3 regions of the Clostridium neuense genome follow, and region 3 is predicted to be linked to each of the others. Evidence: riboswitches for the same ligand, from Rfam matches in the RefSeq annotation. Region 3 holds a riboswitch; each other region holds the start of a gene.
The links. A riboswitch is a leader RNA that binds a small molecule or an ion and turns the genes downstream of it on or off. The one in region 3 is predicted to bind thiamine pyrophosphate.

Region 1: another riboswitch for thiamine pyrophosphate. It lies ahead of thiC (phosphomethylpyrimidine synthase ThiC); the one in region 3 lies ahead of ACJDT4_RS08295 (TatD family hydrolase).
Region 2: another riboswitch for thiamine pyrophosphate. It lies ahead of thiD (bifunctional hydroxymethylpyrimidine kinase/phosphomethylpyrimidine kinase); the one in region 3 lies ahead of ACJDT4_RS08295 (TatD family hydrolase).

The regions. Positions count from the first base shown of each region.
Region 1 is NZ_JBJIAA010000003.1:975-11,141, reverse strand. Features, by position in the region: gene ACJDT4_RS03935 (helix-turn-helix domain-containing protein) at 509-871, shown strand; gene ACJDT4_RS03930 (ABC-F family ATP-binding cassette domain-containing protein) at 887-2,785, shown strand; gene ACJDT4_RS03925 (methyl-accepting chemotaxis protein) at 3,406-5,469, shown strand; gene ACJDT4_RS03920 (DUF2161 domain-containing phosphodiesterase) at 5,575-6,351, opposite strand; gene thiC (phosphomethylpyrimidine synthase ThiC) at 6,865-8,178, opposite strand; TPP riboswitch at 8,268-8,371, opposite strand; gene dltA (D-alanine--poly(phosphoribitol) ligase subunit DltA) at 8,590-10,116, shown strand; gene dltB (D-alanyl-lipoteichoic acid biosynthesis protein DltB) at 10,113-10,167, shown strand, end outside.
Region 2 is NZ_JBJIAA010000006.1:224,997-235,163, reverse strand. Features, by position in the region: gene ACJDT4_RS09070 (type I phosphomannose isomerase catalytic subunit) at 1-438, shown strand, start outside; gene ACJDT4_RS09065 (MarR family winged helix-turn-helix transcriptional regulator) at 737-1,270, shown strand; gene ACJDT4_RS09060 (Fur family transcriptional regulator) at 1,301-1,741, shown strand; TPP riboswitch at 1,848-1,946, shown strand; gene thiD (bifunctional hydroxymethylpyrimidine kinase/phosphomethylpyrimidine kinase) at 2,097-2,903, shown strand; gene cytX (putative hydroxymethylpyrimidine transporter CytX) at 2,896-4,131, shown strand; gene thiM (hydroxyethylthiazole kinase) at 4,089-4,907, shown strand; gene thiE (thiamine phosphate synthase) at 4,894-5,526, shown strand; gene ACJDT4_RS09035 (MBL fold metallo-hydrolase) at 5,830-6,549, opposite strand; gene ACJDT4_RS09030 (TetR/AcrR family transcriptional regulator) at 6,577-7,170, opposite strand; gene ACJDT4_RS09025 (hypothetical protein) at 7,424-7,990, shown strand; gene ACJDT4_RS09020 (ABC transporter substrate-binding protein) at 8,070-9,368, shown strand; gene ACJDT4_RS09015 (L-lactate dehydrogenase) at 9,391-10,167, shown strand, end outside.
Region 3 is NZ_JBJIAA010000006.1:74,405-84,571, reverse strand. Features, by position in the region: gene nifB (nitrogenase cofactor biosynthesis protein NifB) at 1-2,394, shown strand, start outside; gene modA (molybdate ABC transporter substrate-binding protein) at 2,387-3,223, shown strand; gene ACJDT4_RS08310 (ABC transporter permease) at 3,247-4,104, shown strand; gene ACJDT4_RS08305 (homocitrate synthase/isopropylmalate synthase family protein) at 4,104-5,180, shown strand; gene ACJDT4_RS08300 (beta/alpha barrel domain-containing protein) at 5,170-5,970, shown strand; TPP riboswitch at 6,058-6,163, shown strand; gene ACJDT4_RS08295 (TatD family hydrolase) at 6,230-6,988, shown strand; gene ACJDT4_RS08290 (thiamine-binding protein) at 6,985-7,275, shown strand; gene ACJDT4_RS08285 (ABC transporter permease) at 7,256-7,999, shown strand; gene ACJDT4_RS08280 (ABC transporter substrate-binding protein) at 8,104-9,114, shown strand; gene ACJDT4_RS08275 (ABC transporter ATP-binding protein) at 9,083-9,823, shown strand; gene ACJDT4_RS08270 (TspO/MBR family protein) at 9,957-10,167, shown strand, end outside.

The DNA.
Region 1 (10,167 bases), on a different contig from region 3:
GTAAGCTTTGAATTGTATACTGATTAAATTTCACTTTTTCTTAAACATACTTTTTTATTATAATACTATTTCCCAGTCATTTCAAACATATTATAAACAGAGTAGAGTGATTGTTGACTTTTCTCCACTATCGCTTCTAAAGATCTTAAACTTAATGTGTGCCAAACACTTAAGATAGAGTGCTCAGGACAGCTAATACTATTAAGCTCTAATATTTACCTGAGAGAAACGAAAGGTAAACATTGTACGTTATAGACAATAATATTTTTTCCTTAATTTTACATTTGCTTTTGCTTCTATTTCATAACTTTTACTGGTTTTATAATATGGAATAATGTATACTATTCATATTATGATGTTACTAAAGTACAACTACTGTCAAACTTAAGCTATAGATAGACAACCTGAAAGTTTAAAATAGTCAATGTTATACTTTTACAAGTGCTATTTTGCATACCTTAATCAATTGACAATTGACAGTTGAGTCAGTTTAATTACATATGTTTGAATTAGCTTCATTGGCATAAAGAAAAATATTACTCAAAAGGATACTGCTGAAAAATACATAGGAGATGTTTCTACATATATAAGTAATAATTATAGCAACAATATAAAAGTCCATGATATCGCTAAATATGTAAATATAACAGGAGCCTATCTTTTTAGACTATTTAAAGAATATTTGCATACTTCTCCGCAGCAATTTTTAATAAATTTCAGAATGGAAAAGGCCTGTGAACTTCTTAAAGATTGCAATTTTACTACTGGACAGTTAGCACGTTCTATAGGCTATAGAGATGTGCTTTTATTTTCTAAAATATTCAAAAAAAGCTTTGGTATTTCCCCAAGCGATTATAGGAAACAATTATGAAAGGACAATGCTATTATGAATCTAATAACTCTTAATAATATATCAAAAAGCTATGGTGAAAAAACTATTTTAAATGATATAAACTTTACTATAAATTCTGGAGAAAAAATAGGTCTTATTGGAATAAATGGAACCGGCAAATCAACTCTTTTAAAAATACTCTGCGGTCTCACTGACTACGATTCGGGAAGCATAACAACCTCCAATGAACTTTCAATAAGCTATCTTTCGCAGAATACGGATTTTTATGATGATTCAACAGTTATGGAACAAATTTTCAAAGGTAATTCTAAAGAAATGACAATTTTAAAAGCTTATGAAAAAGCAATTCACGATGCAGCACTTAATCCTAAAGATGAAAAGCTTCAAGGGCTTATTGTTGATTTAACCTCAAAGTTAGATGCTCTAAATTTATGGGATATGGAAAGTGAAGCAAAGACTATACTCACAAAGCTTGGAATAAAAAATTTTGAAGAAAAGATAGGCAATTTATCCGGCGGTCAAAAAAAGAGAATTGCCTTAGCTGCTGCACTTATAACCCCTTCCAATCTTTTAATTTTAGATGAACCTACTAATCATCTTGATAGCGAGACAATTTTATGGCTTGAAAAATATCTAACTCAAAAAAAGGGTGCAGTATTTATGATAACCCATGATAGGTATTTTCTTGATAGAATAATAAACAACATGTTTGAACTTCACAATGGTAAAATATACACCTATACAGGCAATTACAGTGACTTTTTAAGTAAAAAACTCGAAAGAGAAGAGATGGAAAAATCCTCTGAAGACAAAAGGCAAAACCTTTTAAGAAGAGAGCTTGCCTGGATAAGAAGAGGTGCTAAGGCAAGAAGCACAAAGCAAAAAGCAAGAATACAAAGATTTGATGAATTAAATAAAAAAGAATCATTAGCCGTGCAAGATAAAATTGAAATTTCTGCTCAAAGCTCAAGGCTTGGCAAAAAGGTTATAGAGCTAAAAAATATAAGCAAAAGCTTTGGTAGCAAAAAATTAATAGATGATTTTAGCTTTATTTTTTCCAAAAGCGATACTGTTGGAATAGTTGGTCCAAATGGCATAGGAAAATCTACACTTTTAAATATAATAACGGGCAAAATTCTTCCAGACAGCGGAACTGTAGATGCTGGTTCAACCGTTAAAATAGGTTATTTTTCTCAAGAGTCTAAAGACATGGATGAAAATTTAAGAGTAATTGAATATGTACGCGAAGGTGCTGAATTTATAAAAGATGAAAGTGGAGAACTTATAAGTGCTTCTAAAATGCTTGAAAAGTTTTTATTTACAGGAGAAATGCAGTGGACTCCTATTTCAAAACTTTCTGGTGGCGAAAAAAGAAGACTTTATCTTTTAAGAATACTTATGGAGGCTCCTAATGTTCTTATACTAGATGAGCCTACAAATGATCTTGATATTGAAACCCTCACATTACTTGAAGATTATCTTGATGGTTTTTCTGGCAGCGTAATAACTGTTTCTCATGATAGATATTTTCTTGACAAGGTTGTAAATAAACTTATTATTTTCAAAGGTAATGGCAAAATAGAATACAACACTGGTAATTACTCTGAATACCTTGAGAAAGCAGTTTTAACTGAAGAACCTAAGCCAGAAAAAATAAAGCAAAGTAAGCCTAAAGAAGAAAAGTCCAAAAATAATAAGCTTAAATTTTCTTATAAAGAGCAAAGAGAATATGACGAAATAGATGGATTAATTGAAACTGCTGAAAAAGAACTTGCTGAACTTGAAAGTCAAATTAATTCAGCTGGAAGTGATTATGTAGTTTTGCAAGAACTCCTAGCTAAAAAGAAAGAGCAGGAAGAAAAGCTTCAAAACTTGTATGACAGATGGGAATATTTAAACGAATTGGCAGAAAGAATTAAAGATCATAAGTAACAATATTGAAAATCATTAAATATAATCTATCCTAACAAACTCAAATTTAACTCAATGCACAATTAAGAATGATTTACCTTTCGCTTTGCGCGCAATAAGTTTAAGATTTTTCAAAGCATAGCGGAGAAAAATCATCCTTCATTGTCCTTTGTACTTTGTACTCTGCTTTTTAGATTCCAGTTTATCGAGATAAATTTAGCGCTAGGTGATTTCAGCCTTTCAGCTTATCTACTCTATAATTTGAGCTTTATCCTCATCTATCCATATCGCTTGTGTTAAAACATCCCAATTCCCCCCCTCATGCACACCTAAGGTCATCAACTTAAGAACTTTATATATATAAATTAGTGAAAATAGATTTTAAAAAAATTGCTTATAAAGAGATAAAATCCAAGGCAAAACAAAGTAAAAAAAAGAATGTAATACTAATGAATATCATGTTATCAACATTTGAAGATGATTATTTAGCACCAATATATATTATATAAAGTGGAAGTTTATGATATAAAATATAATCATGTTAAAATTGCCCTCAATATCCATACAAAATCATATAAAGGAAGCTATATAAATGTCGAAAAATACGTAAAAGTGCAAAAATAAGAAAAGGACGGGATATCATGAGTAAAAGCATTAGTGGGATAAAAGGTAGGATTTTAATATCTATAGTTTTAATTGTTTTACTGACTGTAGTAAGTATCAGTGGTATAGCAATTTATCAAGTAAATAAAAAGAATTATAATGATTATTTGAGTAATTCTAGAGAACAACTGAAAATAGTTTCTCAATCAATTGAAATTTTCAATGACCAAATAGATAAAAATCTTAATATGCTGGCAACAAATCCCCTGATAATGGCGGTAGATGACAGCATAACAACTTATAAAAACACAACACAAGAAACTCAAATGAAACCTTCTGCTAATGGAGAACTTGAAAAAGCGATATACAAAATATTTGAGCAGTATGGACATAACCATGAAGGTACAAACTATGTATATCTAGGCACTAAGGATGGAAGATATATACAATGGCCCGAAACTACTACATTTGCAGGTTATGATCCTGTAAAAAGACCTTGGTACGTTGATGCTGAAAATAAGAACGGAAAAATCATTAGAACAGCGCCATATATTTTTCAGTCTTCGATGCTTACAAGCAATGCCCGTTCATTTACAGATAAAGATGGAAAGTTTCTTGGAGTAATAGGCCTTGATGTGAAGCAATCTAAAATTAGCGATATGTTAAATCAAATGAAGCTTGGTAAAACAGGGTATTCAATGCTTATACACAATACAGGTGTGATAATGGCAGATGGAAAAAATCCTAAAAATAATTTTAAAAAAGTACAAGAAGTTGGTATTGCTGGCTTGAATAAACTTCTAACTGATCAAGCAAAAACCTTTGAGGTTTCAATTAATGGAGAAAAATATCTTGTAAGTCCATATAAAGTTGAAGGGACGGATTGGATATTAGCATCGCTTATTACTCAAAAGGAGTTAAATTCTGGTGCAAAAGAAATTATGAATATAGTAGTTATTTCGGCTATAGTGATATTAGTGTTAATAAGTATTTTGGCTAATTATTTATCTAGCAGCATAACAAAACCTATTATAGCAGTCACAGGCAGAGTAAAAGATTTTGGTAATTTAGATTTTTCCAAAGATAAACAGTTGAATGAAAAGTACTTAAATAGAAAAGATGAAATAGGAGATATGATAAGGTTTCTTAAAATTATGAGAGAAAACGTGGCTGAATTTATTCGAAAAACTGCAGGTGCAGCAGAGCATATTGCTGCCTCCTCAGAAGAATTAACAGCTACTTCGGAGCAAGCAGCTACTGCTGCAGAGGAAGTAGCCAAAACTATTGAAGAAATTGCAAGAGGATCTAGTGAACAAGCTAAAGATACAGAAATAGCAGCTCATAATGTAGAAGAGTTAGGCAATTTATTAGAACAAGATTTAAATTATACTAAAGAACTTAATGCTGCAGCAATTCAAATTGAAAAACAAAAGGAAGAAGGTTTCCTAATTTTAAAAGAGCTTATTAATAAGACACAGAAAAACAGTGATGCATCAAGCAATGTATATCAGATTATAATGAGTAACAATGAAAATGCAGAAAAAATTGAAAGTGCTAGTGCTATGATTGAAAGCATTGCGGATCAGACAAATCTTTTAGCTTTAAATGCTGCAATTGAAGCTGCAAGAGCAGGAGAAGCAGGTAAAGGTTTTGCCGTTGTTGCGGATGAAATAAGAAAGCTTGCAGAACAATCTAATAACTTTACAAATGACATTAAAACTATAATAAATGAATTAAAGACAAAATCACAAAGTGCAGTTGATTTTATGAAGCAAACAAAAGAGATTGTTACAGAACAAGAAGATAGCGTTGAAGCAACTGAAGGAAAATTTGAGGGAATAGCACAGGCAATTGATGATATAAAAATCATAATCACTAAACTTAATCATTCTACAGGCTTAATGGCAGAGAATAAAAACAAAATTATTGAATTAACGCAAAATTTATCGGCAATATCTGAGGAGAATGCCGCTGGAACAGAGCAGGCATCTGCATCTACGGAAGAACAATCAGCTACAATTGAAGAAATTGCAAGCTCAGGTGAAAAATTAGCTACAATTGCAGAAGAATTAAAAGTATCAATAGATCAGTTTAAAATTTAGCTTTAAAACCTTGGATTTATGTACCTATAATTCCAAGGTTTTTTCATTACACTGCATTTTTATATAATTTTAGATTTATCTGACGTAAGTAAGATAAATCCACCTTCACTGTCCTCTGTCAATTGTACTCTGTACTCTGAGCTGATCACTTGTCACTTTCTCCCCTATCTTCTCATAGTAGTATTTTGCCAGTTCTTCATACACCTTGAGGTTCTTTTTTCCTTCCTCATTTAGCTCGTAAACCCCTCTTGATTTTTTATCAAACCAGCCATAATAATTCTTGTATAAAATAGATACAGTTTTTTTGCAGTCCGTTCCAATTTCTCTGAGCCTTTTAGGGGAAAGCGGTCCAAATTTATCAAGGCAGCAGGCAATTTCAATTGCACTTTCTCTATAAGAAGTTACAAGCTTTTTCCCCCTTGTTCCTCCAACATTTAAATCCTTGTTTCTGCCCTTAATTTCTTTTATAAGACTTGCTCTCTTTTTTTTATTTGCATTAATGCTTTTTATTCTATCAAAAGGTTTGGGCTCTATGACAACTTCAACAAAAGTTTTGCTGCTCTTAAAATTCACAAATATAAGTCCAAGCTCTAATCTCCTTATAAGATGACAAATATCCTTCCATTTTGAATCTGCTTTCATCCTTTTAGGTTTTGGAACAGCTATATAAACTAGTTCTGAAATTTTTTGCCTTTTAACTGCCTGTGACAAGAGTTCTACAGTCAAATTCTTTTTTAGTTCAACTATAATAAGGAAATCATCTTTAATAGCCGTAACATCGCAGTCCTTAACCTCCGCCCTTACTGTATACCCTTGTTTTTCAAAGAAATCGTGAACAGGCTTGTACAAATCTTCTTCTAGTATTTTTTCTTTATCCATCATAACTACACCTCATGATAAAAGTATTATAAATTTCTCTACATTTAATAGTAATTTTATCATAAAGATTTCATAAACCAAAAACAATTTTATTAAAATTATAGTTTACTTAAAAAATCACAATTTTAATACATAATGGTATTATCAATTTCACACTAAGAACCATATACACTAATAAAAGTCAATAATATATTGTACAAGTTTAATTGATTACAAAGATTCATGCTAAAATTCCGTAGGCACGGAGGAATTTTTTCCTTGCACTACCGAGAGAGCGAAGTAACAATGCTGAAGGAACAGTTTAAAAAGATTCTAATAAATCTTGGCAAAAAAATCGTAAAATACTTAGATATTTCAATTGTCTGAGCATCTTTTCAGAGAGTATAAACATATACGAGGCTTGGGCTTTGCCCATTATCCTTCTTGAACTCAAAGCAAGCACTATTTTAAAATATACACCAAGATTTATAGAATTTTTTTAACGCGACGAAGCATTATTACTTCGCAATTTTTATGCTAATCATCGTCTCTAAGTATGTTTACATTTTTTCCACTCATAACTTTATTCATATTCCTAACCGCACACATTTTTCCACACATAGTGCAGGTATCTGGATTTTCTGGTGTTGATTCTTTTCTATATCCTATAGCCTTTTCTGGATCTATTGAGAGTTCAAACGTAGCCTTCCAATCTAATTTTTGTCTTGCCTCTGCCATTTTATTATCCCACTCCCTTGCACCAGGAACATTCTTTGCAATATCAGCGGCATGAGCAGCTATTTTAGAGGCTATAATTCCTTCTTTCATATCATCTAAGTTAGGAAGCCTCAAATGCTCTGCTGGAGTAACATAGCATAGAAAGTCCGCCCCGTTTGCAGCTGCAATTGCTCCTCCTATTGCACTTGTTATATGGTCATACCCTGGAGCTATATCCGTAACAATAGGTCCAAGAACATAGAAAGGTGCTCCATGACATAATCTCTTTTCTATAATCATATTTGATTTTATTTCATTAAGCGCCATATGTCCAGGTCCTTCAATCATAACTTGTACATTTTGCTCCCATGCCCTTTTAGTAAGTTCTCCAAGAGTAATAAGTTCTTTAATCTGGCTTGGATCAGTTGAGTCTTTTATGCATCCGGGCCTGCAAGCATCTCCAAGACTTATAGTAACATCATATTTAGCGCATATTTCAAGAACTTTATCAAAATACTCATAGAATGGATTTTCCTTATTGTTAAGTTCCATCCAGGCATACAAAAGTGAACCACCTCTTGAAACTATATTCATAACTCTGTTATTTCTTTTAAAAACTTCAGCAGTTTCTCTATTTATTCCAGCATGAATAGTCATAAAATCCACACCATCTTGAGCTTGTTTTTCAACTACCCTTAAGAATTCTTCTGCAGTTATATCCTTTAATTCCTTATCATAAAAACCTACTGCATCATATATAGGAACCGTTCCTATCATCGCAGGAGACATTTCTATAAGCTTTTTCCTAAACTCTTCTGTCTTTCCATAAGAACTTAAATCCATAATAGCTTCTGCCTTCATTTGAAGTGCTGTTTTAACCTTTTCAAGTTCCATATCCACATTGGCACAATCTTTAGATATTCCTAGGTTTACATTTATTTTAGTTCTAAGTCCTTCCCCAATACCTTCTGCACTTAAGGAATTGTGATTTTTGTTAGCTGGAATTACAACTTTTCCTTCTGCAATAAGCTTTCTCAATTTTTCAATTTCAATATGTTCTTTTTCAGAGACAACTTTCATCTCCTCTGTAAATATACTTTTTCTTGCAGCATCCATTTGGGTTAAATAATTCATAACATTTCTCCTTATCTAAATTTTATTTTTGGATGCAGACACATTAAAAAAAGCTCACCCAAATTAAGGGCAAGCTTAAAAATTCATAATCTAATAATGCTCTGCTTCCCTACGGTAGTACTAACTACATCAAGTTCTAAGAGTTGGATTTCTCCTCTCAGCCTTTTACATTAAGGCACCTCTAGCAAATTACATTTCTCATTTTACCATCACTTAACACGTTTGTAAACTAACATATACATTTCTAAATATGCCATAACTTTAACAATACACATACGTTACACTTATGTAATATATGTGTCGTTGTTGTATCTAAATACTATTAAGTAATTTAATTGTATTGAAAACATTTATTTACTAGAATATAATATTTATGTTTAATAATTATCTCAATAGAAAGGACTGATTCTTTTGAATTTGCTTGATACTATAGATCAAATCTGCATTGAACATAGGGAAAATGTCTTCGAAATATACAAAAATTCTACTTTAACATATGGTCAGCTAAAAAAATATTCAGATGCACTTGCAAAATACATAATCTCTGAATATGGGGACGATAAATCACCAATAGCTATTTACGGTCATAAAGAACATGAAATGCTAATTTCTTTTTTAGCTTGTAGTAAATCTGGACATGCTTATATTCCTATAGATACTACTTTTCCAAAGGACAGAATAAAAGATATTATTGAAAGCTCTAAACCCACATTATTTATTAATATAGGAAATATTGATATTGATAACTTTAATGGAGAGATTTTGTCCTTAAACACCTTGAATGATATTTTTGTTAAATTTAGCGGAATTGAGCCTGACAAATCATACCGTGTAAAAGAAAATGATGTTTATTATATGATTTATACCTCTGGAAGTACTGGTAAACCTAAAGGTGTTCAAATCACCTACAAAGCTTTAAAAACATTTATTGAATGGTTCATGCCTTATTGCAAAACTAGTGAAGAAGAGAGTGTATTTTTAAATCAAGTATCTTACTCTTTCGATGTATCTGTGATTAGCATATACATTGGACTTCTTCTTAAGAAAACTTTATATGTAATAGATAAAGAAATGACTACAAATTTTAAGGATTTATTTAAAAATTTAGGCATATCAAAAATAGCTATGTGGATATCAACACCTTCATTTGCCGAAATGTGCGTTATTGATAATAGTTTTAATAAAAACTTACTTCCAAAGCTAGAAAAGATGTTTTTTGCTGGTGAAATACTATCAAAAAAATTAGTTTCAACTCTCTATGAAAAGTTTGGAGATATCTCAATAATTAATGGATATGGTCCAACAGAAGCCACTGTTTTAATAACAGCTGCGGAAATCAGTAAGAATATGATTTATGCTGAGGATTCTATTCCAATAGGGTATGGAATGACTAATTCTAAAGTAATGCTAGTAGATGATACTGGCAAAGAAATTAAAGATAACAAAAAAGGTGAAATTTATGTAGTCGGTGACAATGTAAGTATTGGATACTATAACAATGAAGAAATGAACAAAAAGCACTTTTTCACGGTTAAAACTGAAACTGGCCTTAAGCAAGGTTATAAAACTGGTGACCTGGCATACAAGAAAGATAATTTGTTTTACTACTGCGGAAGAAAAGATTTCCAGATCAAATTAAATGGATATAGAATTGAGTTAGAAGATATTGAAAATAATCTAAGAAAATTAGATTACATAAGTAACGCTGTTGCTCTGCCAGTTAAAATTGAAGAAAAAATTTCTTATATAGCAGCCTTCGTTACGCTAAGCAAAGAATTTAATGAAAAGGAGTTTAAAATAGTTATGAAGATAAAAAATGACCTTAATAAATCTTTGCCTCTATATATGGTACCTAGAAAAATTAAAATACTAGATAAATTCCCTATGAATTCAAATTGCAAAATAGATAGAAAATTACTTCAGGAGGATTTAAAATGACCCCTTTTGAACATGGTATATTCTTCTACATTCTTTTTGTTTCATTAATTC
Region 2 (10,167 bases), 150 kb from region 3:
CAGAATAGCGATACTACATATAGAGTTTCTGATTACAATAGAGGAAGAGAAATACATGTAAAAAAAGCACTTGATGTAATAGATTTAAGTCTTCGCGGTAAAAAAAGTGAAGGAATAAAGATTAAAAAAGATGGATATGAAAAAACATATTTATGTCTTGGAAGAGATTTTTCGCTAGAGTTATATGATTTTAAGGATGAACTTGCAGAGAAAAGTGATGAAGAGAGATTTTATATATTTACTTGTGTTGATGGTGAAGGAAAAATTTTTTATGGACAAAACAACAGTAAAAGTGAAGTTGTAAATTATGGAGATAGTATTTTAATTCCTGCAGGTACAGGTAATTATATCTTTAAAGGAAATATGAAATTATTGAAGAGCTATGTACCAGATGTTGAAAAAGTTCAAAGAGAAATACTTGGAGAGATAAGGTATTAAAAAAGCAAAGAGTAAAGGATTAGTTGATATTATCTTTTACTCTTTGCTTTTTTATAAGGATGAAATATATGCTTAGCGAAACAATAGATTTATGGAGGAAATGCAGATTTTAAGGTAACTATAAATATCATAACTTACTAAAAATAACTGTGGAGAACTTATAATTATGGTATTCACAGTTATTTTTTTATAAAGAAGATTAGGTACCTAATCTTTTTGTTGACTTTTAATTATATGGCTGATATACTAAAAACAAGTTAGGTACCTAACTTGTTTTAGGGAGAAGGAGAAAAAATTTATGGCAAGTATAGATTTAAATAACTTATACCATGCTCTACATAATTTGGTAAAACAAATGCATCGTGCCGCACATAAAGATTATTGCATGAAAGGTGTAATTTATCATGGTCAAGCAAAGTTACTTGCAGAGGTTTCTGGAAACGATGGTGCTAGTCAAAAAGAATTAGCAAAAAAATTGGATGTTAGACCATCGTCAATGACAGAAATGCTTAGTAAGCTTGAAAATAATGGTTTCATTTTTCGAAAACAGGATCAAAAGGATCAACGTGTGAGTCATATTCATTTAACTGATGAAGGTAAAAAAATTGTTGAACATATAGAGAAAACCAAAGACGAATTTGAAGAAAAATTTTTTAGTGCACTAACAGAAGAAGAGAAAGAGCAATTTTTTGTATTAATTAAAAAATTATGTTTAGGATTGGAAAATGACAATAATAATGATTATAAAAATTTTCATCATTGTAGAGAACATCATCATAGACATTTTCATCATACGCACAATTATGATTTTGATGGGAGAGATAAATTTTAACTATAATTAATTTAAATAGGGATGAGTATTATGAATTTATTAGACGAATTTAAAACTACGTTAAAAGAAAAAGGTTACAAGGTAACGCTTCAAAGAGAAAAAATACTGGATACTGTTATTAAAAATGAACATAGCCAACTGACATCAGAAGAAATTTACAATATTATTAAAAAGGATTATCCTAATATGGGTATAGCAACAATTTATAGAACTATGCATATATTTGAAGATGCAAATATAGTACGTAAATTTGATAATGATGAAAATGGAGTAAGATATGAATTAATAGACATGAACGATAAGTATCAGCATCCCCACTTTATATGTACAAAGTGTGGAGAAATATTTGCTGTAAAAGATTTTAATCTAAATTTAATAGAAAATGAGTTAAAGAAAAGTTATAAATTTGAAATAGTTAATTATGATGTTAAGGTTTATGGAATATGTCCTAAATGTTTAAAGATACAGTAGTGTTATCCAATAGAATTTAAATTTTAAGGTGGAATATAATTTAGAATAAAGCTTTACAATTATATATATTGTGTATATAATTAAGTCGTATTTTAAAATTTAATATATTGTATTGCGGGGGGACCATTTGGTTGAGAAGGTTAAAACCTGACCCTTTGAACTTGAAGTAGTTAAAACTACCGTAGGGAGCAAAGCGAATTTGTTTATTTTCTTTGAAATAAATGCTTACCTAAAAAGTAAGCATTTTTTATTTGCATAATTTCATTAAGAATGCATATAAGCTTAGGCATATTCAATTCTATTTCCAAGTTCATTTTCCTCCGAGATACAAGAATAAAAAAGGAGGAACTTATCTATGAAAAAGGTATTAACAATTGCTGGCTCAGATTCTAGTGGTGGTGCAGGCATTCAAGCAGATTTAAAGACATTTTCAGCACATGGAGTTTTTGGAATGAGTGTAATAGCAGCGGTTACAGCTCAAAATACTAAGGAAGTTATTGATGTTCAAAATATAAGTCCAGATATTATTGGAAAGCAAATTGATGCTATTTTTGACGATATTGAAGTTGATGCAGTAAAAATAGGCATGATATCCGAAATTGAAGGTATAAATGTAGTTTCAGAGAAGCTAAGAAAGTACAAACCACGCAATGTTGTTTTAGATCCTGTTATGGTATCAAAATCAGGATATTCTCTTATGAATCCAAATTCTGTTGAGACGCTTATAAAAGAACTTATACCAATCGTATCAGTGGTAACACCTAATATACCAGAAGCAGAAATAATAGCAAATATTAAGATTGAAACTATTTCTGATATGGAGAAGGCAGCGAAAATAATATATAATATGGGACCTAAAAATGTATTAATAAAAGGTGGGCACTTAACTGGTGATGCTACGGATGTTTTATATGATGGTAAAAATTTTGTTTATTTAAAGAATGAGAGAATTAATACAAAAAATACTCATGGTACAGGCTGCACACTTTCTTCTTCAATAGCATCAAATTTAGCATTGGGAATGAATATAAAGGAAGCTGTAGAAAATGCTAAAAAGTACATAACAACTGCTATAGAGCATTCACTTTCTATAGGACATGGCTCAGGGCCAACTAATCATTTTTATACATTATATAAAAAGGCTGGATTAAATTATGAGTAAAACGAAAGATAAATTGTATTTTTGGGACTTTGCACTTTTATGGTGTGGTGCGGCTATTTCTATAGCTGAAATTTTAACAGGTGGATCAATAGCTGCTTTAGGCTTTAAAAAGGGATTAATTGCAATAATACTCGGGCATCTTATTGGTACAGCAATATTTATATTTGCAGGTATAATCGGTACTCGTGAGAAAGTCCCTGCAATTACCTCTACAAGAATATCTTTTGGCTTGTATGGCACATATTTGTTTTCAATATTAAATGTGCTTCAGCTTCTTGGTTGGACAGCAGTTATGATAAATTCCTGTGCTCAGTCCTTAAATTTAATAAGTAAAACAATGTGGTCTATAAATAATATTCCACTTTGGAGTGTACTTACAGCAGTGCTTATTATACTGGTTATAGCTTTTGGAATGACTGGCTTTAAAAAAATTAATACTTTAGCAGTAGTGCTTTTGTTTGCACTTACACTTGTACTTGGCTGGGTTGTTTTTAGAAGTGGAAAACTTTTCTCGCAACCTTCTGGTGGAAGTATGTCTTTTGGAAGTGCACTTGAACTTGTAATTGCAATGCCTCTTTCATGGCTTCCTATGGTTGCAGACTATACAAGATTTGCAGAAAGCGAAAAAGAAGGTGCTTTTGGCAGCTTTTTAGGATATTTTATTGGAAGCTCTTGGATGTTTATTATAGGTCTTGGAGCAGCTATTGTTTCAAAAAATCCTGATCCTTCCACTATGATGCTTGCTGCAAATCTTGGAATATCAGCCTTTGGAATTGTTGTACTTTCAACAGTAACAACTACATTTATGGATGCATATTCAGCTGGAGTTACATTTTTAAATATAGTTCCAAAGTTTAATGAAAAAGCTGCAGCTATAGTTATAACAATAATAGGAACGGCAGCATCACTATTAGTTAATATGGACAATTATACGAACTTTCTTTACATAATAGGTTCAGTTTTTGCTCCATTGTTTGCAGTACTTTTAACAGATTATTTCATAATAAAAAAGCATACGAAAATAGAGGACAAACTTCTGTTAAATATTGGTGCTGTTATAGTATGGGCAATAGGAGTAGCTGTTTATTATTTGTTTATAAGATTAGATTTCATATTTGGTGCAACACTGCCAAGCATGCTAATAACAGGTTTATTATATTTTATTAGTTGGAGGTATATAAGTAAATGGAAGTTAATGAAAAATTCAAAGAACTTTTATGCAGCGTAAAGGAGAAGAAACCTCTTGTACATCATATAACTAACTATGTTACAGTAAATGACTGCGCAAACATAGTTTTAGCAGTTGGCGGTTCTCCAGTAATGGCAGATGATATAAACGAAGTTGAGGATATGGTGTCTATTGCCTCAAGCCTTGTAATTAACATTGGAACATTAAATAGTAGAACTATAGAAGCTATGGTAAAGGCGGGGAAAAGAGCAAATAAACTTGGGATTCCGGTGGTACTAGATCCTGTTGGAGTGGGGGCAACACCATATAGAAAGGAAACAGCCTTAAGACTCATAAAAGAAATTAAATTTGCTGTAATTAGAGGTAATTTAGCAGAAATAAAAATATTATGCGGTATGAATGCAGCTTCAAAGGGTGTTGATTCTGAAGAAACTCTTACAGATGATGCAAAAGAAGTTGCTAAGGTTTGTGCAAAAAATTTAAATACAGTTGTTGCAATTACCGGAGTGAATGATTATGTGTCTGATGGAAATAAAGTTATGGTTCTTAAAAATGGAACTAAAATGCTTACAACTGTTACTGGAACAGGCTGCATGACTACATCGCTTGTAGGTACATATTGTGGTGTTACGAAGGATTATTTATTAGCAGCTGCAGCAGGAATTTTAACTATGAGTATGTCAGGAGAAAAAGCATATGAAAAGCTTACAGAAGCCGAAGGTAGTGGGAATTTTAGAGTAAGACTTATAGATGAAGTTTTTAAGCTTAAAGGTGAAGATTTTATGAGGAGAGGTAGTATAAATGAAGTATGTTAATTATAGTTTGTATCTTGTAACTGAGAGAAGCTTACTTTGTGGTATTGAGTTAGAGCAGGCAGTAGAAGAGGCTATATTGGGAGGGACAACCCTTGTACAATTAAGAGAAAAAAACATTTCAACTATGGATTTTTATAAAATTGCGGTAGATATTAAAAAGGTTACAGATAAATACAATGTGCCACTTATAATCGATGATAGATTAGACATAGCATTAGCAGTTGATGCTGCTGGAATTCATGTAGGGCAAAGTGATATGCCTTGTGATATAGCAAGGAAGCTTGTCGGCAAAGATAAAATAGTTGGAGTTTCAGCTGGCAGTGTTGAGGAAGCCTTAAAAGCACAAAAAGATGGGGCAGATTATCTTGGAGTAGGAGCAGTTTTTCCAACGGGAACTAAAAAAGATGCTACAGATGTTAGTATTGAAACTTTAAAAGAAATAGTAGAAAAAGTTAATATTCCAGTTGTTGCAATTGGTGGTGTAAGTGCAGATAATGTAGATAAACTTGCAGATACAGGTATTGATGGGATTTCTGTTATTTCAGCCATACTTGGTAAAAAGGATGTTAGAAAAGCGGCGAAGGAACTAAAGGAAGCGGTTGAAAAGTTTGTTAGTTAGTAACTAAATTTTTACGAGTTAAAAATGTTGTGAACTAACTTAATCATTGCACAGTGCACAGCTCACAATTCACAGTGAAGGATGATTTATCTTCCTCTCGTCAGATAAATCTAAAATTATATAAAAAACTGGTATGATGCTTGGCTGGTAAAGCGAATATAATAATGCATTATCTTGAAATGGCGTCAGCAATAAGCTTTAGATTTTCTGTAGCAAAGTGGAAGAAAATCATCCTAAACTGTGAACTGTGCATTGTGAATTGTGAACTGATTTAGTTTGCATTCTTTATACTTTCACAATCTCTCACTTAGATTTATTAAAGATACTGCCACTTTCGAATGGTGCACCGTGGCCCGGATATACCATTTTTATATCCATAGCTTTTAATCTATCAATGCTTTTGCTGAGAATTGAGAAGTCTAAAGCATTTAATGCGGCAGTGGGCTTTTTTAAATTTGCATATGTGTCGCCAACAATTAGGCTGTTATCTTCGGTTAAGATGCCAATTGACCCATAGGTATGTCCAGGTAAATGAATAATTTTGCAGTGAAAACCGTACTTTAGTAAGCTATCACCCTCATCGATAATAATATCTGGTTTGAATTTTTCAAAATCATTGAGTGTCTTCTGAGAAATTTTTTTTAATTGCTTTTTCATCAACTGAAAAATAATTTTATAAATAATTGAATTGTAATTGCTATTCTCTAGCATTTCTTCTAATGATGGAGCTTCGACTAATTTTACATCGCCTGAATGCATTGCTATTCTTGCTTTATATTTATTCCTAAGAAAAGCGGCATTTGCAGAATGGTCATTGTCACCATGAGTTAATACTATAAGAATCAAATTGTCAGGATAACAACCGTTCATTTCAAGCTCTTTTTCAAGTTTTTCACGTCTATTTGTAAAAATTTTATCCATAAATAAATGTCCGCCAGTATCAAATAAAATGAATTTGTCATTTTCCTTAAGTAGATAACAATTTACACCTTCTAAATCAATTCTAATAATTTCTTGATTCATAATAACTCCTTTACAAATAAATTATTTTTACTTGTGATTTTTGTGGTATGCACCATGAGTTTCTTGATATACTTTTAAATATAATTTGTCAAATTGACGTCTATCAATATCAAAGTATTTTGTCCATGAATCCGCAAAGCAAATATACGCATAGTTTGGAAGAAAACTTGTAAAAAATTCTGCAATTCTTCTTTCTTGAACGTCATATGATTCGCCTAAATTATTTTCTGATTCTTTATTAATCATAGCTTCTATAACCTTAAAAATTATTGGTTGTTTTTTTGTCTTTTTTAAAGAATCTATAAAAATTACTCTTACTAAATCTGCATTTTTTTGCCCAAATTCATAGTAAACATCTTTCATACGATTTGGTAAATTTTTAGCTTTTTCTTTATGGGTTTCACTGCTAGTGCTATTTATGATGTTCATATACTCATCAACAAAGTTTTTAGTTAGAGCTTCTAAGATTGCATCTTTATTTTTAAAATGATAATAAATAAGAGATTTAGGAACGTCTGCAGCACTGGCAATTTCTTCAATACGAGAACCTTCGAAGCTTTTTTCTGCAAATATTTTAACTGCTGCTTGTAAAATTCTTTCACGTGCATTTGGTTTATTCATTAACTTTTATTACCTCTCCTTAATTTTAGTACTGAATGTTCAGTTTTAATTATTATAACATATATTGTATGTAAAATGTAGAAAGCTTTTTATCATCTAAGATATTTTCTTTTCAGATATTATGATTCAGATTTAAATGCTTTTAGTTTATGATGAAAATAAATATAAATATGAAGCTTATAAAGGCAGAATTAAGTTCTATTTTAAGTTATAATGTTTAAATATATAACTAATTTATGGGGGGAGGAAAGGTATGACAGATATTAGTATTATTATAGTTGTTATTGTATTAACCTTGGCAGCTGCTTTTATTTTGATTTATAGGAGGAAAAAAACTAAACTTTCAGTTTCTGCTTATATTACTACAGATGTAGTTGAGCAAAAGAGCTTTAGAAAAGGTACAATAGTAAGTGATTCAAATGGGACAATTTATGAAATACTTTTAAAGCTTAAAATTACAAATAATACAGATAGCTATCTAGAAATTTTATCAGTTTTTATTGAGTATGAATTTGAAGAGGATAGCACCTCGGAGTTTGAAATTATTCCTAATGAATTTCCTATTTCTATAGAGCAATTGGATAATTGTGAAATTAGTATACAAAAAGAGTGGCTCGATTATGAAAACGTAAATTCTTTAGGGGTAATTGATTCAGATGGAAATCGTTATAGTGTTTCCAAGCAGAACTTAGATAAGGTATGGTTAGAATCAAATAACTTGCCAAGCGCTAAAAATAAGTATGACAAAAAACAAGGACCAATGGATGTTACAACGGATTTTGTAGTTGTAGATAGATATAGGATTAAATCAACTTCATAAGTATGAAAAAATATAATTATATGATATACTATCTATGTATGCTCATTGTTGCATAGTATAAAAAGTGGGGTAATTAATTATGAAAAGCAAATTGAAGAAAATTTTTATGATGTTCATAATTGCATTATTTACGTTAAACTTTGCAGGTGGATGCCAGAATAATTCCTCTAATGTAAAAAAGCAGAGCAGTGAAAAGAAAAAAACTACAAAAGTACCTGGAGAAATAACTGTATGGATATGTAATAATGACCAAAATGTTATCAATGATCAGATTAGCTTATTTAAGAAAAAGTATCCTTACATAAATGCTAAAGTTATTGCTATGTCTTCAAAGGATATTGTAAGTCAATACATAGATAGTTGTACAAATAAAAAGAAGCTTCCTGATGTAATTGAGGTTACAGATGAAGGAGCAGCAACTCTTATCAATGGATTTTCGGATGAATTTTTAAATGTGGCCTCAGATTCGGATATAAAAAAAGGCGTTTTTCTAAATAATAGAGTGAATAATCTATCAAGAAAAAACAGTATATATGGATATCCTTGGTATGTAAAGCCTGTTTTTATGTTATATAGAGATGATATATTAAAATCATCAGGAATAAATGCAGATGATATAAAAACATGGGATGATTATGCAAAGCTTGAGGATAGTATAAAGAATTCTGGAAGGAAATTAACCTTAATTCCAAATTTAAATAAAATATATGATATTCAGTTAAATGAACTTGATACTAATTTTTTTGATGATGATGGTAAAGTAGAGGTTAATAGTAAAAAAGCCATGGAGGCAAATAAATTTATATACAGCATTTTGAAAAACGAGATAAGCATTGATGTAAATAATAATGATTTTCTTGCTTCATTTCAAAATGGAAGTATTATTTCTCTTATTGCTACTCCAGAGATAGTTTTATATCTTGAGAAAAGTTATCCTGATTTGAGTGGTAAAATAAAGTTAACTAGGCTTCCGGCTTTTGAAAATGGAGGAAATGATACAGCATATACCGATGGCACAAACTTTATGATTTCAGATTCCTCTAAGAACAAGGAATATGCTTCTGAATTTGTAAAGTTTGTAACAGGAGATGTTAATGCTGTGTATAATCAATTTAATGTATACGGTCTTTGCTCAAGTAATACATCTGCGTATACTTATGAAAAAATACATAAGAAAAACCAGTATGTGGGTAATATAGATATGTACAAGTGGTATATTAATTCAGCTAAGCTATTTTCTAATATTGTATATAATGAAAATTATAATGAGGTAAGAGATGAAGTTTTAAAAAGCTTAAATGAAAATGTAAAGAGCAATAAAAAATTAGAAGATATTATGAATGATCTTGAAAAATCTATAGAACCTAAATATAAGTAGGTATTTGTAACGGAGGTAAAAAATGAAACCGATAAAGAATAAAGTGGTATTAATAGGAGCAGGTATGGTTGGTTCAAGTATACTTAATTCAATCTTATCATTAAATCTTGTGGCAGAGATTGCTATTATAGATAATAATAAGAATAAAGCTGAAGGAGAAGCTCTTGATGCTAGCCATACTACGTCTTTTTCCTATAATCCTAATGTAAGAGTAAGAGTTGGAGACTACAAAGATTGCGCCGATTCACAGATAATAATAATATCAGCAGGTCCAAGTGCTAAACCGGGTGAAAAAACAGACAGATTAGCTTTAGCTGGTAAAAATATAGAAGTAATGAAATCTGTGATGACATCAATTTGTCAATACACAAAGGATGCAGTTATAATAGTTGTTACTAATCCTGTTGATGTTTTAACTTACTATGCTCAAAATAATTTTGGGTATCCTAAGGAAAAAATAATAGGAACAGGAACTCTTCTAGATACTGCGAGATTTAGAAGAATACTTGCTAAAAAGTATCTTGTGGACACTAAAAATGTTCATGGGTATATTTTGGGAGAACACGGTGCAAGTGCTTTTGCAGCATGGAGTCTTGTATCTATAGCTGGTGTATTAGTAGATAATTTTGATGGTGTAATTGCAAAGGATAAATCACCTTTAAATCGTGAAGAAATTTTAAATGAAGTAAAAGAAGTTGGAAATGACATATTAAAGTTAAAGGGATTTACAAGTGCTGGAATTTCTATGAGCGTAGCAAGTATAGTAAGGGCAGTGCTGCTTAATGAACTTAGTATTATG
Region 3 (10,167 bases):
CCTTCAACTATAGGTGTTATGACAACTTGTCTTGCAGAAACTATAGGGGAAGATGTAAACAGAATAATATCTGAATTTTGTGAAGAAGAAAAAGAGATTGCAAAGGATATAAAAATTATATCAGTTCCTACTCCGGGTTATGGTGGTACACAATTTGAGGGATATTATTTGGCTTTAAGAAAAATAGTTGAAAAACTTTGTACTAAAAAATGTGTAAACTTTGGAGGTATAAATGTTATTTGTGCTAATTTAAATCCAGGAGATGTGAGAAATATAAAGGAAATATTGAATGGATTTGGAATGCAGTACACTATTTTACCTGATGTTTCGAATACACTAGATTCTCCTCATAACGATAAATATTTGAGAATACCCAAAGGGGGTACAAAGGTAGAGGATATAAAAAGAATGTCTGGTGCAATAGCAACTATTGAAATGGGGATGACAATAGATGAAGAAAAATCTCCTGGAGCTTATTTAAGAGACAGCTTTGGAGTTCCATTGTATAAATGCGGTATTCCTATAGGCATTAGAAATACGGAGGAATTTATTAAGTTAATATCTGAAGTAAGTGGTATATCAATTCCAAAAGAATTTATGATTCAGAGGGGAAGATATTTAGATGGTATGATAGATAATCATAAATATACTGGAAAAGCGAGAGTAATAATATATGGTGAGCCGGAACTTGCATTAGCAGCTGCTAGAACTTGCCTGGAAAATGGTGTACTTATAAAGCTTGTTGCATTGGGAGCAAAAAATAGCATAGTGAAATCTGAACTTATGAGTGAAATGAAAAGTCAAAAAGAAGCTGGAATAATTTTAGACGATACGGATTTTGACACTATAGAAGAATATGCAAAAAAGTTTAATGTGAATTTACTTATTGGAAATTCCGATGGCAGGAGAATGGCAAAAAGGCTTGGAATCAAAATAATAAGAATAGGATTTCCAGTTCATGATAGGGTAGGAGCTCAAAGAAAAATTATAACAGGATATAATGGTTCAGCTTCGTTTATAGATGATATAGCAAATTCAATGTTAGAAATAACAGAAAATACTTTTAGAAAGAAAGCTTTTGATAATTATTATGTTCCTACATTAAATTTAGAGAAGAATAAAAACTTACAAGACAAAACTTGTACTCATCCATGTTTTAGTGATGATGCACATAAGTTTGCAAGAATGCATATACCAGTTGCACCTAAATGCAATATAAGTTGTAACTACTGCAGCAGAAAATATGACTGTGTAAATGAGAGCAGACCAGGTGTTACTAGTGAGGTGTTATCGCCAGTTGAGGCTCTAGAAAAGTTTAAGTTAGTAAAATCAAAAATGAAAAATCTAACAGTATTAGGTATAGCAGGTCCAGGAGATGCACTTGCAAATTTTGAAGAAACCAAAAAAACCTTAAAGTTAATCAAGAAAGAAAGCCCGGAAATGACGTTCTGTTTATCAACTAATGGGCTTATGCTTCCCTTTTATGCTGATGAATTAATAAGTTTAGGAGTCTCGCATGTCACAGTTACTATAAATGCAGTTGATAAAAAAATTGGAGCTAAGGTATATAGAGAAGTAAATTATTTGGGAAATAAATATGTAGGCGAAGAAGGTGCAGAAATACTCCTTAATAATCAAATAACAGGACTTAAATATTTGTGCTCTAAGGGCATAGTTTGTAAAGTTAATATTGTAATGCTTAAAGGAATAAATGATCAACATATTAATGAGGTAGTAAGAAAGGTTAAAGCCTGCGGGGCATACATGACTAACATAATGCAGATGATTCCTGTAAAGGGGAGCGTGTTTGAGAAGCTTCCCTTGGTTACGAAAATGGAGATAGATCAAAAAAGAAAAGAATGTGAGGCTTATATAAAACAAATGTATCATTGTAGACAATGTAGGGCAGATGCTATTGGAACTCTAGCTCAAGATTGTTCAATAGATTTTAGAGGCATTACTTGCAGGGGAGAATGTCAAAGTGCCTACATGAAAGTTAAAGAAAAAGAAATTGAAACAAGCAGTAAAGTTTATAAATTTGCCATATCTTCAAGATCAGGAATTAATGTAGATCAACATTTTGGTCATGCTGCTGAATTTTATATTTACACATATAACAATGGTAAGATTAGATTTCTAGAGAAAAGGAATGTTGAGAAGTACTGCACAGGTATATTAAATTGCTATGATCATGAAGATAAAATTTCAAAGACAATTAAAGCAGTTAATGATTGCGATGCTGTTTTAGCGCTTAGGGTGGGATTAGAACCAAGAAAAAAGTTAGAAAAAGCAGGAATAAGGATTATAGAAATGTATGAACCCATAAATAATGGTGTGAAATTAGCGGTGGAAAAAATTCAATTAGAAAGTAGGGAAGGTGTAATAAATGATTAAAAATTTATTTATAAAAAAAAGAGGAATATGCTTTATTTCTAGCTTGCTTATTATAGTTTTCTTTACAAGTGCATGTTCTAGTGTAAGTTCTAAAGAACTTAATAAAACTAAAAAAAGTTCCAAAGAAAAGATAACTGTTCTTGCAGCGGCAAGTCTTACAGAAGCCTTCACAGAATTAGGAAATGATCTTGAGAAGGAAAAAAATATCAAATCATCTTTTAATTTTGCAGGTAGTCAACAGTTAGTAACTTTAATTGAACAGGGAGCACCTGCTGATGTATTTGCATCTGCAGATACTAAAAATATGGATAAGGTAGTAAGTGATAATAAGGTGGAAGGTAGTACCATATTTACAAAAAATCAATTAGTAATTGGTAAATACAAAAACAGTAAAATACAAGTTAGCTCATTAAAAGACTTAGCAAAGGATGGAGTGAAAATTGTAGTTGGAGATAAATCGGTACCCTGTGGTGCGTACTTTTATAAAGCAATCAGTAAGGCTGTTAGTGACAAGGTTATAGATGAAAATACCTACAATAAAATATTAAAAAATATTAAAAGCAGCGAATTAAATGTTAAAGACATTGTAAGTAAGGTTTCCATGGGAGAGGCTGATGTAGGAATAGTATATAAAACTGATATAAATACAAAAAATCAGGATAAAATTCAGGTTATAGCAGATGATGAATTTTCTAAGCTAAAGGTAGAATATCCTATAGCAGTCATAAGTTCATCTAAACATAAAAAAGCAGCTAAGAGCTTTATTAATTATCTTACTTCTAGTAAAGGAAAAAAACTGTTGGAGAAGTATGGATTCACGATAAAATAAGTTTTATTGGTAGGTGGTTTGGTATGGTTGAAGATGGTATAAAGTTAAGAAGAAAGTATACAAATGTGTTTGCAAAAGAAACTAGAAATAATTTTGTTATGGAGAGAATATTATTTCCTACCATGTGCTGCATGGCCGTGATTTATATTTTTTTACTTGTGTTTCCAATTTTATCGTTGATGAAATATGCTGGGGTATACAATATATTAAAAAATGTATGTAACACGGAAAACGTTAATTGTATACTCTTAAGTTTGGTGACCTCTCTAGTTTCTCTTGTAATAACCTTTCTTTTTGGTACTGCCACAGCTTTTTATATTGCGAATATATCTAATAATAAGATGGCAAAGTTACTTGATATTATAGTTGAAATTCCAATTGTACTGCCGCCAGCAGTTGCAGGAATTGCGCTGCTATTAACTTTTGGAAGCAATGGTTTTATAGGAAGGTTTTTATCACAATATAATATAGATATAGTGTTTACTCCTATAGCAGTAGTAATTGCACAGGTTTTTGTATCATCTGCGTTTTATGTTAGAGTTTTAAGGGATTCCATAAAAAGAGTGCCTGATGAGATTTTTGAAGCAACTTATGTTTTTGGTGCAGGTAAAGTTGAGACAAACATAAGAGTTATAATCCCAATGCTTAAAAATTCTATAATATCTGGACTTATATTAGCCTGGGTTAGATCAATGGGAGAATTTGGAGCAACTCTTATGTTTGCAGGTAACATATTAAATAAAACAAGGACTATTCCACTTGAGATATATACGCTTATGCAAAGTGATATAAAGACAGCTACTGCCTTTGCAGCAATATTGTATATATTGTCATTTTCTATGCTTGTTATAGTAAGAATGAATGAAAAGGAGGATAAATAGTGGCTATTATAGTTAATGGTAAGAAAAAAATGATAATAGATAGATCTATACCCGAAATAGTAAGAAAATTAAGTAAATTCCAAAGGGAAGATATTTTTAAGTTTATGCAATTGCTTACTGCATTTGGCATTGATATTATTGAAATTGATATGAAATCAGTTAATCAAGTAAATATACTACCTAAAAATATTAGCTATGCATATAGAGTAGAAGATGAGAAGGATGTTACTTTTATTAAAGATTATAATTTTAGGTATCTTATCATAAAGAATGATTTAGCTAAAAACATGAAAAATGATTTAATAACAAATATAAATAATTCAAAGATTATACTAGAGATAAATATTGAAAAAATTAATGATGATTTTTGGAGCGAAAATTATGAGGTCTTAAATAATTTTAATATAGCATGTATTAGAATTAATAATGTTGAAAAATATAACTTTAATAGTTGGAGCAAGTTTATAAAAAAGATAAAAAATGAATTTTCTGTGCTGATAGATTTTTGTCCTAAAAACCGATATTTTGCTGCAACAGGAATAGCCATAGAGTGTTGCTTAGATGGGGCCGATTTTATTACAACTGCATTTTACGGAGAAAAATATGGATTTGCAGCTTCAGAAGAAGTTATGCTTGCACTTAAGGTAATAAGAAATGGAGAAGTAATTGGTGACTCCAAATTACTATGTGAGATTAAAAAGGTGTATGAAAAGCTTGTAGATCAAGAGATTTTTCCAATGAAACCTGTACTTGGAGCGGATATCTTTAAATATGAATCTGGTATACATGTTGATGGAATAGAGAAGAATGCAAAAACTTATGAGCCATATAATCCATATGAAATAGGTTCAAAAAGGCAAATGTTTATTGGAAAGCACTCTGGAAAGAAAGCAGTTATTACTAAATTAAAGGAATTAAACATTAAATCTATAAATATTGATGTTGATGACCTTTTAAAAGAAATACGAAGTAAAAGTGTTAAATTAAGAAGAAATATTTTGGATGATGAGTTGATTAAATTGTATGAAAGCTCCATTGGTAAACATATAGAATGGGGGGGAAAATATGAGCATTAAAGTTGTTGATACAACATTAAGAGATGGTGAACAAAAAGCTGGTATAGCACTTGGAATAAATGAAAAGGTACAAATTGCGAAAATTCTTGATGATATGGGTATTTTTCAAATTGAAGCTGGTATAGCAGCTATGGGTGGGGATGAAAAAGAAAGTATAAGAAAAATAGTGAAATTGGGGCTTAAAAGCAAAATATCTTCCTGGAATAGAATGAATATTGAGGATATTAATGAATCTATGGACTGCTCTGTAGATATAATTCATATATCGGTTCCGGTATCTGATATACAAATTGAGGATAAGCTGAAAAAAAATAAGAGTTGGATTCTTGAAAATGTTGAAAAATGTGTTCAATATGCAGTAAGTAAAGGATATGAGGTAACTGTAGGATTGGAAGACGCTTCAAGAGCAGATATAAATTTTTTAATAGAAGTTTGTAGATTGATTTACAGTATTGGTGTTAAAAGAGTTAGATATGCGGATACTGTTGGTATTTTGTATCCAAGAAGGGTATTTCATCAAATAAACAAAATAAGAGAAGCTGTACCAATAGAAATAGAAGTTCATGCTCATAATGATTTTGGTATGGCAATAATAAATTCAATAGGAGCGTTAAAAGCTGGGGCTAAATATGTTGATTGTACTATTACTGGAATAGGTGAAAGAGCTGGTAATTGTGACTTTTTAGAGTTTGCAAAAACTATTTATGAGCTACTTGGTGAAAAAGTATATTTAAATGAGTTTAGTGATTTAAAGAATAAGGAAAATGTTATAAAGGGGATAATTGGATAAATAAATCTGATTAAGATTGTAATTTAAATAGTATATTTTTTATTTACAAATAGCAAAATTAATGTTAGCATATAGATAGTATTTATTTTTTAGTGCTGGGGGTGCCCTTTGTGGCTGAGAGAAGTTTTTAAAACTTTAACCCTTTGAACCTGATGCGGATAACACCGACGAAGGAAAGCTTAATTCACATGTAGAATGCATGAGCGCTATTTTAAAAGTAGCGCTCTTTATTTTTGCGTAAAATTAGAAGGGGTGCAATATGTTTGTTGATGCACATAATCACTTGGATTTTTTTAAGGATAAGGAAAAGTTAGAAAAAGCTCTTGACATTATTAAAGTAGATAACATAGTTACACTTGGATGTTCTATGGATATTCAGAGCTATAATTTTACTAAAAAGCTTAGTAAGGATAATAGAAATATAATACCTTGCTTTGGAATTCATCCTTGGGAAGCTCACAATAATTATAAAAATTTAGATTTGTTTGATGAATATATAAAAGAATGCAAAATTATTGGAGAAATAGGACTGGACTACTTTTGGATTAAAGAAAAAGAAAAGTATCCGCATATGAAGAGTGTTTTTGAATACTTTTTAAAAAAGGCTAGAAACTATAATAAAATTACAAATATACATACTAAAGGTGCAGAAGAGGAAATTCTTAACTATATAAAAAAGTATGGACTTAAAACACCTATAATACATTGGTATAGCGGAGATTTAGAAACTTTAAAAAAATTAATAGATTATGGCTGCTATTTTACTGTAAGTGTTGATATAGGATATTCAAAGCTTACACAGGAAATAGTTAAGCTTCTTCCACCTAATAGAATTTTGACAGAAACCGATGGACCAACTTCTTTAGAATGGGTAAATGGAAAGTATGGCTATCCAGATGAAGTGAAGAATATAGTAAATAAAATTTCAATCATAAAAAAATATAATTATGATGAAATTAAAAATAAAATTTTTAAAAATTTAAAAACCATATTAATGAAAGAGGGAATAGTAATATGAAAACAGTTAATGTTAGTTTACAAGTACTTCCAACAGTGCCAGAGGAGAGAATATATCCAGTAGTTGATAAGGTTATAGAATATATAAAATCAACTGGAGTTAAGCACATAGTTGGACCAATGGAAACTACTATGGAAGGTGACTTAGATGAACTTATGGAAATTGTAAAGAAAGCACAAACAATATGTGTTGAAGCAGGAGCCTCAAGAGTTGCATCTGTTGTAAAAATAGATTACAAACCTGAAGGGGTAACGATGGAGGAAAAAGTTGGCAAATATCAAAAATAAACTATATCCTATAATTACTTTGGTAGCTGCCTTGCTGCTTTGGCAAGTTATTGTAGATGTAAAAAATGTGCCAGCATATATAATTCCTTCACCCACAAGCATAGTTAAAACGCTTATAAGTGATTTTAAAGTTATAATGGATAATACAAAGGTAACAATATATGAATCAATTGTAGGTTTTGGTATATCAATAATTTTATCCTTTGTGCTAGCCGTACTTATGGATAGTTTTAAAATTGTTAGAAAATCACTCTATCCAATTTTAGTGATTTCTCAAACAATACCAACCATAGCAATTGCACCGCTGTTTATAATATGGTTTGGTTTTGGACCAATGCCTAAAATTATAGTTGTAATAATAACCTGCTTTTTCCCAATAGTAATAAGTCTTATAGATGGCTTTGAAAAAGTTGATAGAGATTATATTAATTTGTTTAGAACAATGAAAGCATCAAGGCTTCAAACCTTTTATCATTTAAAACTTCCATATGCCATGGTTAACTTGTTTTCTGGGCTTAAAATAGCTGCAACCTATATGGTAATGGCATCTGTTATAGGAGAGTGGCTTGGAGGAGACAGCGGCATAGGCGTTTATATGGTTAGAGCAAAAAGTGCCTATGCGCTTGATAAAGTTTTTGCAGCAATTATAGTTATAGTTTTAATAAGCATAATAATAATATACATTATAGATTTTATAAGCAAAAGATTAATACATTGGAAATAAGCGAAACTTAACTTATTCATTATGAAAAGACCGAATCTTAAGCAGTTTTTCATAATACATAAGTTAAAAGTTTCATTGATTTCACTATAAGGGAGAGATTCAAATTGAAAAAGAATAAGATAATATCATTGGTAACAGCTTTAGTAATGAGCACAGTAATCTTTTCAGGTTGTAGTACTACTAGCAGCACAAAGGAAAGTGCAAATAAGGCACTGGATAAAACTACAGTGATACTTGATTGGACACCTAACACAAATCATACAGGAATGTATGTAGCATTGAAAAAAGGATATTATAAAGCGCAGGGCTTAGATGTAAAAATTCAGCAGCCAGGAGATACAGCTGTTACTACACTTATAGCTACTGGAAAGGGAGACTTTGGCGTAAGCTATCAGGAGGATGTAACTTATGCACTTACTGGTGATTCACCGCTTCCTGTTAAGTCAATTGCTACTTTAATGGAACACAACACTTCGGGGTTTGCAGCTCCTAAAAGTAAAAATATAAAAAGCATTAAAGATGTCGAAGGAAAAGTATATGGTGGTTGGGGATCACCATCGGAGCAGGCAGTAATAAAAGCAATTATGGAGAAAAATGGAGCAGACTTTAGTAAACTTAAAATTGTAAATGCAGGAAATGATGATTTTTTTGCAGCAACAAAGAAAAACATAGATTTTGAATGGATTTTTGAAGGCTGGACAGGAATTGAAGCAAAGCTTAAGGGCATTGATTTAGACTATGTTGCTGTTAAGGATTTAGATCCAGCACTTGATTACTATACACCAATACTTATAACTAACAATAATATCATAAAACAAAATCCTGAAAAGGTAAAAAAATTCTTAAAAGCTACTGAAGAAGGATATCAGTATGCAATAAAAAATCCAGAAGAAAGTGCAAAAATACTTCGCTCATATGCTCCAGAAATAGATGAAAAGTTGGCAGTGGAAAGCCAAAAGTATATGACAACTCACTACATTGCAGATGCTCCAAAATGGGGAGTAGAAAAGGCAGAAGTATGGGATAGATATGCAAAATTCCTAAAGGATAAAGGATTAATTAAAAAGGAGCTAAATTCGAAAGATGCATTCACAAACGAATTCTTGCCAAAATAATGAGGTTATAAGCCTTAAAAATGTAACAAAAAGTTTTGATGGTAACATTATACTTAAGGATATTTCTATTGATGTAAATAGAGGAGAATTTGTTTCAATACTTGGACCAAGTGGCTGTGGAAAAAGCACATTGTTTAATATAATAACAGGGTTAATTGATAAAGACAGTGGAAATATTTCGGTGCTTGGAGATATAGGGTATATGCAGCAAAAGGATTTGTTACTTCCCTGGAAAACTATTATGGAAAATGTGGTACTTCCGCTTGATATAAAAGGAGTAAACAAGAAATCTTCAAGGGAAAAGGCAGCTAAGTATATTGAATTAATGGGGCTTTCTGGATATGAGAATAAATACCCTTATGAGCTTTCTGGAGGTATGAAGCAAAGAGCCAGCTTTCTTAGAACCTTTCTTTCTTCAGAGGAAATAATGCTTCTTGATGAACCTTTTGGTGCTCTAGATTCTATAACCAGAGAAAACTTGCAAAAGTGGATTTTAGATATGAAAAAAGCAGTGGAAAGGACAATACTTTTTATTACTCATGATATTGAGGAAGCTGTATTTTTGTCTGATAGTATATATGTCCTTGGTTCAAAACCGGGTGTTGTTAAAAAAAAGATTGACTTAGACTTTTATAAAAAAGATAAGGAAAAACGATTGTTTTCTTCTGAATTACTTAATTATAAAAAAGAAATAGTAAAACTGCTTTAAATCAAAATATTTTATATAGGAATGTATGAATCAAAATGTTTTAAATTTGATTCATACATTTTTTTTATAAAATAGATTAAAGTAAATTAAAAACAATATATATATATTATAAAGTTAAGGGAGATGTATTTGGGTGTCTAATGTTTTTAAAGTTAATGGAGAAAAAAGTATTTGGAGACTTATAGTTAGTATTTTAATAACTGCTGGTATTGGTGCATTAAGTGGATTTTTAGGAATGGCAGGTAATGATCAGTATATTAAAATAAAGAGACCAGCATTTTCACCACCAGGTTACATATTTCCCATAGTTTGGACTATACTATATTTTCTCATGGCTTTAGCTT